Regions from separate parts of the Bradyrhizobium sp. WYCCWR 12699 genome, predicted to be linked through region 2. Evidence: predicted binding sites of a transcription regulator. Region 2 holds the regulator's gene; each other region holds the start of a gene.

What was found. Region 2 encodes LexA, which represses DNA repair genes until DNA is damaged. Its sites were predicted from a motif close to TGTTCNNNNTGTGTTCNG; they were not measured.
Region 1: a site for LexA is predicted at 2,659-2,676, ahead of RPS27_RS19000 (helicase-related protein). Genes of this name have one in related genera too.
Region 3: a site for LexA is predicted at 2,480-2,497, ahead of uvrA (excinuclease ABC subunit UvrA). Genes of this name have one in related genera too.

The regions. Positions count from the first base shown of each region.
Region 1 is NZ_JAVTJN010000032.1:883,552-887,519, forward strand. Features, by position in the region: gene RPS27_RS19000 (helicase-related protein) at 1-2,444, opposite strand, end outside; gene RPS27_RS19005 (DUF3108 domain-containing protein) at 3,150-3,920, opposite strand.
Region 2 is NZ_JAVTJN010000007.1:30,194-34,161, reverse strand. Features, by position in the region: gene RPS27_RS07685 (hypothetical protein) at 61-267, shown strand; gene glp (gephyrin-like molybdotransferase Glp) at 469-1,680, shown strand; gene lexA (transcriptional repressor LexA) at 1,856-2,557, shown strand; gene RPS27_RS07670 (hypothetical protein) at 3,092-3,526, shown strand; gene RPS27_RS07665 (ComEC/Rec2 family competence protein) at 3,534-3,968, opposite strand, start outside.
Region 3 is NZ_JAVTJN010000006.1:88,423-92,390, forward strand. Features, by position in the region: gene gyrA (DNA gyrase subunit A) at 1-162, opposite strand, end outside; gene RPS27_RS07250 (single-stranded DNA-binding protein) at 519-1,016, opposite strand; gene RPS27_RS07255 (outer membrane protein) at 1,598-2,290, shown strand; gene uvrA (excinuclease ABC subunit UvrA) at 2,593-3,968, shown strand, end outside.

The sequences.
Region 1 (3,968 bases), on a different contig from region 2:
CGCAGCACCGAGGCGAAATCCTCGCCGGCGGATCCCGTGAGCGAGGTCATCGCCTGCGTGACCACGAAGCTGCGGCCGTCGAAGGCGCCGGCCGGCTTCTCGCCGGAGGCGTTCTCGCGCCAGGCCAGCGCCGGGCGGATCAGATCGGCAAGGCGCTCCAGGATGTCGACGCGCACGGCGCGCTCGCCCGCCTGCTTGTAGCCGAGCACGCGATAGGCATCGCGCGGCAGCGCCTTGTCGACCGGGAACGAGGTGCGCCCCGAGGAGGCCAGATGCTGCGCGCCCGACAGCGAGGACAGATCGACATTGTCCTGCTTCAAGGCCCAGAGCAGCGCGGCGAGCGCGCGCGCGGCGGGCTTGAGCAGGCCGGGGAAATAGATGTGATAGGCGCCGAAGCGGACGCCATACTTCCGCAACACGGCACGCGAGGGCTGGTCGAGATCCTTCAGCTCGTTCGCGATCTTGGGGCGCTCGAGCACGCCGAGCGCCTCGACGAGCTGATAGGCGATGCCGCGGGCAATGCCGGTGACGTCCTCGGCCTTGGAGAGCTCGAACATCGGCCCGAGCAGCTTCTCGATATGGGTCTTGAGCCAGAGTTCGAGCCGCGCCTGCACCTTCTCCCGGGGGCCGCCGGTGAGGCGCTCGTCGGAGATGATGCGGATGCGCGGATGCAGCGCGTCGTCTGCGGCAGACAGCCGCGCCACGGCATCGCCGGTCCAGCGGATGATGCCTTCCGAGGTCAGCACGAACTGATCGTCCGGCGCATTGCCCAATCGTTCGGCGCGCGTGTTGATCTCGCCGGCGAGCACCGCTTGCGCTGCAGCCTGCAAGGCTTTCGCATCGGAGCCCGCTTCCGCCGCATCCGGTGCAAAGGTGAAGCCGTCGAGGCGGCCGATGACATGGCCTTCGACGATGACTTCGCCGGTCTTGCCGATTTCAGTATTCAAGCTCGTGTTCTCCCGCAGGCGGCGCATCAATACACTGGTCCGGCGATCAACGAAACGCTCAGTCAAGCGTTCATGGAGCGCATCCGATAATTTATTTTCGACGTCCCGCGTAATTCCCTGCCACCGATCGGGGTCTCTCAGCCAATCCGGGCGGTTGGCGACGAAGGTCCAGGTGCGGATCTGCGCGATCCGGGCCGACAGCGTGTCGATGTCGCCGTCGATGCGGTCGGCCTGGGTGACCTGGGCTTCGTACCAGGAATCGGGGATGCATCCCTTCTGCATCAGGAAGCCGTAGAGCGTGGTCACCAGCTCGGCGTGGGCCGCTGGCGACAGTTTCCGGTAATCAGGGACCTGGCAGGCCTCCCACAGCCGTTCCACCGCCGCCTTGCCATGCGCGATATCGCGCACCTCGGCGTCGCGGGCGGCATGGTCGAGCACGCGCATGTCCTCGGCGATGGGCGCGCGCGTCAGCGCCTCGTGGCCGGGGGCGAGGTTCAGCGAGACCTGCAGCGCACCGAGCGAGGCAAAGTCCAGCTTGGAGTTGCGCCATTGCAGCATCTTCACGGGATCGAAAGTGTGGTTCTGCAGCGCGTTGACGAGTTCGGGCTCGAACGGCGCGCAGCGGCCCGTGGTGCCGAACGTGCCGTTGCGGGTGGCGCGGCCGGCGCGGCCGGCGATCTGCGCGAATTCAGACGGCGTCAGGCGGCGGAACTGATAGCCGTCGAACTTGCGGTCGGAGGCAAAGGCGACGTGGTCGACGTCGAGATTGAGGCCCATGCCGACGGCGTCGGTGGCGACGAGATAATCGACGTCGCCGTTCTGGAACATCTCGACCTGCGCATTGCGCGTGCGCGGGCTCAGCGAGCCCAATACGACAGCGGCGCCGCCGTGCTGGCGGCGGATCAGTTCGGCGATGGCGTAGACTTCATCGGCCGAGAACGCGACGATGGCGGTGCGGCGCGGCTGGCGCGTGATCTTGCGGTCGCCGGCGAATTCCAGCTGCGACAGGCGCGGCCGCGTGATCATGGAGACGCCCGGCAACAGGCGCTCGATGATCGGGCGCATCGTCGCCGCACCCAGCAGCAGCGTCTCGTCGCGGCCGCGGCGGTTGAGGATGCGATCGGTGAAGACGTGGCCGCGCTCGAGATCGCTCGCGATCTGCACCTCGTCGACGGCGAGGAAGGAGAGGTCGAGGTCGCGCGGCATCGCCTCGACGGTCGAGACCCAATAGCGCGGGCTCTTCGGCTTGATCTTCTCCTCGCCCGTGACGAGCGCGACGGCCTCGCTGCCGACCCTTGCGGCGATCTTGTTGTAGACCTCGCGCGCGAGCAGGCGCAGCGGCAGGCCGATCATGCCGGACGGATGCGCGAGCATCCGCTCGATGGCGAGATGGGTCTTGCCGGTGTTGGTCGGCCCGAGCACCGCGGTGACGCCGGCGCCAGGCACACGATCGGACGCGGCGCGCTCGGAAGCGAAGGGGGAGGAGGAAAAGGGCATCTGGGGGATTAGGTAGTGGCGATTTGGGCGAATGTCAGTGCTGGATTGGGGCGGTCGGGTGCATGGGGCCATCCGCACTCATCGCTGTCATGCCCCCAGTCCTGATGCGCCATTGCGCACTGGCCGGGCGACGACACCGCGTGCGTGGGAGCTGCTCCCCAAACCTCCCGCAACTGTCTCACTTTGCGACGCTTTTCCTGCCCGTCTTAAGCTTCGGAACGACTCTAGAACGAATCGCGGCCGAATCGCTGACTCCAGATTGAGTCCCGTTCCGTTCACGCAACATGTCGCGGGAGTCTTATCGGCAGCAACTAGATGGAGTTTTAGGCCGCCGCACAAGCGGCGTTTGGAGGGCGGAAAGCCTTAAGTTGGGGACGGCGCGGAGTCGAATCAGAATCGGGGAGGAGTCAAATGGATTCCCGGGAGGGGCCCCTCCAAACTCATTTTCGCGAAAACAACCCCATGCACAGTAGGAGGGCCATTGAAATTGCTGGATCTTTTGTGAGCCAAAAATTCCGCTCGTCATTCCGGGGCGCGGCGCAGTCGCGAACCCGGAATCCATCGTGAGACAGTCTCCGCGGCCCGATGGATTCCAGTTTCGCGCCAAGGGGCGCGCCCGGAATGACGGCGGAGGGAGGACGCGCTGCAAGCCGACCCTCCCCCTCCAGGGGAGGGTAAACGGACCGCCGCTGCGGCGGCGCGCCCCTACTGCGTCTTGGCCACGCGCGGCGGCTGGGCTGTGGTGATGAAGCTGGTCGCTTCCAGCATCGCGGGCCCGAGCGGCGTCGGCACTTTCAGCCAGAACGGGACCAGGATGCGGGTGCCCGCCACAGGCGCGAAGGCGATCTCGATGTTGCGCTGGGCGGCGAGGTATTTGATCACGGGGCGGTCGGGGATGTAGCCCGCGACGGGCACGAAATACAGCGAGCAGACCACGACCGGGCCGTGATAGCCCTTTTCCGCCTTCACGGTCTCCATGCGCTTGAAATCGAGCTTGAGGTCGTAGCGCATGCGGCCGTCGAACACGGGGGCCGAGTTGTGGCAGGCCTCCGGCGTAACAGGGTCGCCATTGCCGGGCACGCGCAGCAGCGAGGCCGTCATGGGGTCCCAGACGCCGCGGCGATGGGCGTCGGTGACGACGATGCGGTCAGGATCGACCGGCGGCTCGGGCAGGATCGCAAAATCCTTCACATTGCCCTTGTCGAGCGTGATGCGGATCTCTTCGGTCTTCTTCGAGGTGGTAGTGGAGGCCTGGTAGCCGGTCGCAACCAGCGCGCCATTGACGACGCGGCCCTGGCTGGCGCCGGTGCCGGAGCCGCCGGTGAAGGATTTCAGCAGGCCCGAGGTGCCGCCGGCGGCGGCTGCCGCGAACACGTCGTCCTGGATATCGATATTCCAGCCGCCCTTGCCGACCGGGATGCCCGCCAGGGAGGCCTCATATTGCGCCTCGAGCTTGCCCTGCGCCGCCGCGGGCATCGCGCCCCACAGCACGGCGAGCCCGCAAACCGCCGCCAGCCAGCCGGT
Region 2 (3,968 bases):
ACGGAATACCGCCCTTCGGACTCTTGAGTCCGTTGGGACTTCTACATCGGACTGATCGACGTGCTGGGCAAAACCTATCTCACCAAGCAAGCCTCTCTCCTGCTTGAATTCGCAAGAAACACCTCGGATTCTGACCTTTCCGCCAAGCTGATCAGCAAGGCCGCCGACCTGAAATCGCAGGCCGATCCGCTCCCCGACAAGGATCAAGGGCCCAAAGCGCCCGACGTCGCATTTGAGATCAGTCCGGACGATCCGGCGGCACGGTGACCGTATCGGTGTTGGCGCTCGTGATTCTCGTCCTTCACGGCGCGCTGTCTCGGCTTCCAGATCATGCCCTGACGAACTTGCACTCCTCCACCACGGAGATCACGCAGGATAGATCATCCCGCGCGCTGCTTTGCCTCGCGCCTGCGGTCGGCTAGAACTCTCGCCGCCCCATTGAACGATGTGCGAGCAGGAGTTTTGCCCGTGGCCCTGATGCCGGTTTCCGACGCCCTTGCCGCGGTGCTGGCAGGTGCAGAGCCGCTGCCTGAACAGATGGTTGCACTCGACGAGGCCTATCACCGCGTGCTGGCACATGATGTCGCGGCGCGGCGCACGCAGCCGCCGCAAGCCATGTCGGCGATGGACGGCTATGCGGTGCGCGCGGCCGACGCGGCAGCGATCGATTCCCGGCTGACGGTGATTGGCGAGGTCGCCGCCGGCCGTCCTTTCGCGAGAGCGGTCGGCGCCGGCGAAGCCGTGCGGATCTTCACCGGCGGCGTCGTTCCCGACGGTGCGGACGCGGTCGTGATCCAGGAGGACACCGTCGTGGACGGCAACAGCGTCACGATCAAGGAAGCCGCCATCATCGGACGGCACATCCGCCCGGCCGGCGTCGACTTCCGTGAGGGTGACGTCCTCCTCCGCAAGGGGACGCGTCTGACCGAACGTGACCTCGCGCTCGCTGCCGGAATGAACTACCCGCAGCTCGCCGTCTGCCGCCGTCCCAAGGTCGCGATCCTCGCCACCGGTGACGAACTGGTGATGCCGGGCTCAGCGCCAAGGCACGGCCAGATCGTCTATTCCAACGGCTACGCCCTGCACGCGCTCGCCCGCAGCGAGGGCGCCGACACCGTCGACCTCGGCGTCGCCGCCGACACGCTGGAGGCCACCACATCAGGCATCCGCCGCGCTCGCGAGAGCGGTGCCGATATCCTGATCACGACCGGCGGCGCGTCGGTCGGCGACCACGACCTGGTCCAGCAGGCACTCAGGGACGAAGGCATCGCGATGGCGTTCTGGAAGATCGCCATGCGGCCGGGCAAGCCGATGATGCACGGGCGGCTCGGCGCCATGCGCGTGATCGGCCTGCCCGGCAATCCCGTGTCGTCCTATGTGTGCGCCTTCCTGTTCATGGTGCCGCTGATTCGCGCCTTGTCAGGCCGCTCGGTGATTCATCATCGTCGCGAACGTGCCGTGCTCGCCTGCGATCTCGGTGCCAACGACCAGCGCGAGGATTACTTGCGCGCGCGCCTCGAGCTGCGCGACGACGGCACGCTGGTCGCGCTTCCCGTCAGCCATCAGGATTCCTCTCTGCTTGCGAATCTTGCTGCGGCACAGGTACTTCTCGTGCGCCCACCGTTCGCGCCGAAGGCCAAGGCCGGCAGCCCCTGCGAGGTGCTGCGGCTCCCCGTCTGAGTGCACGGCCACACGCATTCCGCGAACCGCGCTTCGTTCACGGTAAATTAAGCAGTTGCGGAACATGTATCGAACATATAGTGTCCGTTCATGATTTGTTTCGAGGATGTAGCTGCTTATCGCTGAACTCATCGTCTCGGAATCGAACGACATCAACCGGGGGACTTTGGTCGAGATGTTAACGCGCAAACAATACGAGCTTCTGCGGTTCATCAGCGAGCGTTTGAAGGAAAGCGGCGTGCCGCCCTCCTTCGACGAGATGAAGGATGCGCTCGACCTGCGCTCGAAGTCGGGCATCCACCGCCTGATCACCGCGCTCGAGGAGCGCGGCTTCATCCGCCGGCTGCCCAACCGCGCCCGCGCCATCGAAGTGATCAAGCTGCCGGAGCTCCAGGCTGCCGCCGGCGCCCGGCGCGGCTTCACGCCGAGCGTCATCGAGGGCAATCTCGGCAAGATCCGCGCGAGCTCCAGCCCGCCCGTGGACGAGGGCGAGCGGCCCGTTGCGGTGCCCGTGATGGGCCGGATCGCGGCCGGCACGCCGATCGAGGCGTTGCAGACCCGCAGCCACACCATCAGCGTGCCGCCCGACATGCTCGGCTCGGGCGAGCATTACGCTCTCGAGGTGCGCGGTGATTCCATGGTCGAGGCCGGTATCCTGGACGGCGACATGGCGCTGATCCAGCGCAACGAGAGCGCCGACACCGGCGACATCGTGGTGGCGCTGATCGACGACGAGGAGGCTACGCTCAAGCGCTTCCGCCGCCGCGGCGCGTCGATCGCGCTCGAGCCTGCCAATGCCGCCTATGAGGTGCGTATCCTGCCGCCGAACCGGGTGAAGATTCAGGGCAAGCTAATTGGGCTTTACCGGAAGTACTGAGTCCGGAAGGACTCAGTCCGAAAGTAGTTTTGGCGCCTGCGTGCCGCCTTCGATCGGCGTCGCCGATCTGAGATTGGAGCGGATGAATGTCCGCTCCGGCTGGATGATCATTCTGGTTCTGCACAGATTATCCGGCCCCTCCTCCACGGCCATCTTCGGCGGACCGCAGCGACATCGCGTCTGGGCGTTTCGGGTTCGGAAGACCAGATCGTTTGGGTGCAGCGGTAGCGGCATCGGGGCACGGGGCCGTTGCCGCGCCATCGCATTGCCATGTCCGCAACACCCAATTGCGCAGCGCCGCGATCGCGCCGGCAATGCGAAGTGTCGCTTTTGCAGTCGCTGACAGGCGCCCGGCGTAATGCACCTCAGCCAGCTTTGTTCCTGGCGAATTCGGGAAAGTTAAAGTGATCGCGGGGTGCGGATCCCAGCCGCAGATTTGCCTACAACCAAGCACAGCGTTGGTGTTTAAACTCTGACAGAGGCCTGTGCCTCCAAGAGAGGCGCGGGTCGCTATCTTCACATGAGGAGCACCCGATGTGTGACTATAGCCTGCATGCCGTCGCGACGCGCCCCGCAGAAGTCGGCGAGACGATCGTCACGACAACCTTCCGCGGCACCTCGACGCGCGGCTTCGCATCCGAAGCCGACCTCTCCGTTGCGGTCTGCCTGCTGCCGGGAACGGAGCTCGCCTTCGCAGACAACGTCCGTTACGACAACCGCTGGATCTGGACACGCACCGTCAACTCCCGCGTCGGCAAGTTCGGCAAGGTCGATCCGCACATTCCCGATCGCCATCACGACGCGATCGAATTCCCTGATGGCAAATACGTGCTGGTGACTCAGCTCGTCGAAGGCCAGCGCGCAACCGTGCTGCAATTGCCCGTGACCCAACCGGTCGGCGAGCGCGAGCACAAGCCTGGGATCATCGCCGATAGCCGTTCGCCCGTCACACCGCTGCCGCTGGGCTGACAGAGGCTCAGTCCTCTGCTTGAAGATCGGCCTCCGACGGGGTCGCATCCTTTGCGCGCGGAGCCGCCGCCCGCGGCATGAGGGCTCCTTCGAAATCTCCCTCGCCGGCGGCCGCCGGCGACCAGGGACGGTTCGTGCCCCTCGCCCTCACCGCCTGAACTGCAAATCCGTCGCCACGCCGTGTCAACGCCAGCGCGCCCTGGCGAACGAGCCGCTGCCGATCCACCACCATCGCCGCGCAATCGGGCGATGCGGGCCGTGACGTCACGACCAGTGCGGCACGGCTGCAATCGTCCGCGAGCGCGTCGATGCGCGAGGCGAACGCGACCAGGCGCCCGTCGGCAAGCGGCGTGACGCAGCCGGCCTCGTCGCACGACACCCCCTCGGCCAGCGCGCTGCTGCCGGCATCGCGCGGATCGGCGTCGGCCGCCAGCCACTCCTT
Region 3 (3,968 bases), on a different contig from region 2:
CACCGGCTTCAGGCCGTCGCGGGCATCAGGCAGCGCCCGCGCCACGATCACGCTCATGGCGTAGTCGAGATAGGACTTCTTCATCTCCTCGAAGATGGAGACGGGGCGAATATCCGAGGGTTGCGCCGGCTGGTCGCCGGGCTTGTCGTCGTCGTCAGCCAAGGGGAAATCCGGTGAGGTTTTATCTGGGAATCATATAGCGCATCGGGGCCCTGATAGCCACCCTTGCGGGCTCGAGGGAAGCGCTTTTTCCGCTTATTTTTCCAATAGCTTACGGCCTTGCAACGAGTGTCTCGGATGGGCATGGCCAGGCCCTTCGAAATCACTTCGGCCACCTCAATGATCGCGCGGTGGCGCGCACCTCTTCGGTCTGGTTGCCCGGCGCGGTCAGAGTTCAACCCAAACATGAAGCGGGCCCGGAAATCCCGAGCCCGCTCTGTCGATTAGTAGGGTTTGCTGACACGACGTGGCAGGCGCGGCCCAACCTGCCGGCGCCCCCCCCTATCGTCAGACCGTCCTCAGAATGGGATATCGTCGTCCATGTCGCTGTTGCGGCCACCGCCGCCGGCGGCCACGGGACGGCGCGGCGCGCTGCTGACGGGTCCTGACGAGCCGAAATCACCACCCGGTTCGTCGCCGAAGCTACCGCCTCCACCGCCGCCGCTGCGGCCGTCGAGCATCGTCAGCGTCGAGTTGAAGCCCTGGAGCACGACCTCGGTCGAATACTTCTCGACACCGCTCTGGTCGGTGTACTTGCGGGTCTGAAGCGCGCCCTCGATGTAAACCTTGGCGCCCTTCTTCAGATACTGTTCGACGATTTTGCAAAGCGGCTCCGAGAAGATCACGACGCGATGCCACTCGGTCTTCTCCTTGCGTTCGCCAGTATTCTTGTCGCGCCAGGTCTCCGAGGTGGCGATGCTCAAATTCGCAATCGGCCGCCCGTCCTGGGTGCGGCGGATCTCAGGATCCTTGCCGAGATTTCCAACCAGAATGACCTTGTTGACGCTTCCCGCCATCGCCGCTCTCCACTCCGAATGCCACCTGATTTCAAAAGGCCGAGCACGCTGCCCGCGTTCCTCTGCGCCCTGTTGAGGCGACCCTATACGCTTGCGGGCGCCGCTCAGCCCACCACCCCCAAGGTTATCCCCACATATAGCACCGACCTTCGCCACGTTCCAGATTTGTTCTTTCTGGCCGGGCACCGAACAGAGCGCCACGCGCACTCTAACTTTCACCGGCTCGGGAACCTCCCGGCCGCTCTGCCTGGAGCCTCACACGTTCTAAGCGCATCGCCGGAATTGCGACATCGGCATGATCAGCCCGAATGACCCTGGGCGGCCTGCCACTCGTCAAGAACGAATATCTCTCTGATATCCTTGGATGATTGAACGATCTAGCTCGCGCCCTCCTCTTCAGGCAGGGCGGGATTCAGGGGTTAAATAAGTCAGTAACCATCACCTTTCCGACCACTGTGGCTTTTCGGATACACAACTTGCGGCTTCAGTGGTGTAAGCACGGCATCAGTTGGGCCGTTGAGTCCGCTGCCCTTCCGTCCGCGGAAGGCAACAACAGAAACTGGGACTGGGATTAGTTGAAAATGAAAAAGGTTTTGTTGGCTTCGGCCTGTTTGTTCGCTCTGGCGGCCCCCGCTTCGGCTGCTGATCTCGCGGCGCGCCCCTACACCAAGGCTCCGGTCGCTCCGATGGCTTCGGTCTACAACTGGACCGGCTTCTATCTCGGTGCCGTCGGTGGCGGCGCTTGGGAAAACGCTTCGGGCGACCCGAAGATGAAGGGCGGCTTTGTCGGCGGCACCGCCGGCTACAACTGGCAGACCGGCAACGTCGTGTTCGGCCTCGAGGCCGATGCTGCGTGGGCTGACGTCAGCGCGTCGGTCACCGGTCCGGTCCTCGTCCCCGGCTTCGGTGTTGCCACGGCGACCCTGAGCTCGAAGACGGATGCGATGGGCACCGTTCGCGGCCGTATCGGCTGGGCCGTCAACAACGTGCTGTTCTACGGCACGGGTGGCTATGCCTGGATCGACAACAAGCTGAGCGCCAGCGCTCTCGGCGTGACCATCTCCGACAGCAAGTTCCACTCCGGCTGGACCGTCGGTGCGGGCGTCGAAGCGTTCTTCGCTCCGAACTGGACCGTCAAGGGCGAGTACCTCTATCGCAGCCTCGGCGGCGAGACCTACTTCTCGGGCGCCCTGCCCACCGGCACGCTCAACTTCCACACCGTGCAGGTCGGCGTGAACTATCACTTCGGCGCCCCGGTCGTCGCCAAGTACTGAGCTTCGACTTAAACGCTACCCGCGTTACGAAAGGCCGGCCTTGTGCCGGCCTTTTTGTTTGCCCTTGCTCGTTGTTTGCCCGCTCGTTCGCCTGCCGCGTTCTACAGTTCCGCGCCCGCCTGCTGCCAGATGCCGCCAGCGCGCCAACATTCCGTTGACGATTCGCAACTCCCTCTGGAAATCCGCGCGCGTTCTTCCTACGTTCGCTGATAACCCCATCGGCGCCGATCCCGGTTCCGGGCGAAGCGCGCCTTCATCATTGGCGCGATCGCGCGTCTTTGGATTCCTTGAGGACCAGCGGGATGGATGAAGTGATCAAGGCGAAGCGCCAACAACAGAACGCGGGCTCCAGCCTGCGCGCAATTACGATCCGTGGCGCGCGCGAGCACAACCTCAAGAACATCGATGCCGAAATTCCCCGCGACAAGCTGGTGGTGTTCACCGGCCTCTCCGGCTCCGGCAAATCCTCGCTCGCCTTCGACACCATCTACGCCGAGGGCCAGCGCCGCTACGTCGAATCGCTCTCGGCCTATGCGCGCCAATTCCTGGAGATGATGCAGAAGCCCGACGTCGACCAGATCGACGGCCTGTCGCCCGCGATCTCGATCGAGCAGAAGACGACATCGAAGAACCCGCGCTCGACCGTCGGCACCGTCACCGAGATCTACGACTATATGCGCCTGCTGTGGGCGCGCGTCGGCGTGCCCTATTCGCCGGCCACCGGCCTGCCGATCGAGAGCCAGACCGTCTCGCAGATGGTCGACCGCGTGCTGGCGCTGCCCGAGGGCACCCGCCTCTATCTGCTCGCGCCCGTCGTGCGCGGCCGCAAGGGCGAGTACCGCAAGGAGCTCGCCGAATGGCTCAAGAAGGGTTTTCAGCGCGTCAAGATCGACGGCACCTTCCATGAGCTTGCGGAAGCGCCGACGCTGGACAAGAAATTCCCGCACGACATCGACGTCGTCGTCGACCGCATCGTCGTGCGCGCCGACATCGGCCAGCGCCTCGCCGAGAGCTTTGAGACCGCGCTGAAGCTCGCCGAGGGCCTTGCCGTCGTCGAGTTCGCCGACGCCCCCACGGCGGCCCCCACCGAAGAGAAAAAGAAGACCGCCAAGATCCACGACAAGAGTGGGCCCGAGCGCATGCTCTTCTCGGAAAAGTTCGCCTGCCCGGTCTCCGGCTTCACGATTCCAGAGGTCGAGCCCAGACTGTTCTCCTTCAACAATCCCTATGGCGCCTGCCCGGCCTGCGGCGGCCTCGGCGTCGAGCAGCATGTCGACGAGGACCTCGTCATTCCCGACAAGGAGCTCGCCATCGGCAAGGGCGCGATCGCGCCATGGGCCAAATCGTCCTCGCCCTATTACATCCAGACCCTGACCGCGCTCGGCAAGCACTACAAGTTCACGCTGACCACCAAATGGAAGGACCTGCCCAAGAAGACGCAGAACGCGATCCTGCACGGCTCCGGCGAGGACGAGATCAAGTTCTCCTATGAGGACGGGGTGCGCTCCTACGACACCAAGAAGCCGTTCGAGGGCGTCATCACCAACATCAACCGCCGCTACCGCGAAACCGAAAGCGAGTGGGCGCGCGAGGAGCTGGCGAAATACTTCCACGACGTGCCCTGCGAGGGATGCAAGGGTTTCCGGCTCAAGCCCGAGGCGCTCTGCGTCAAGATCGG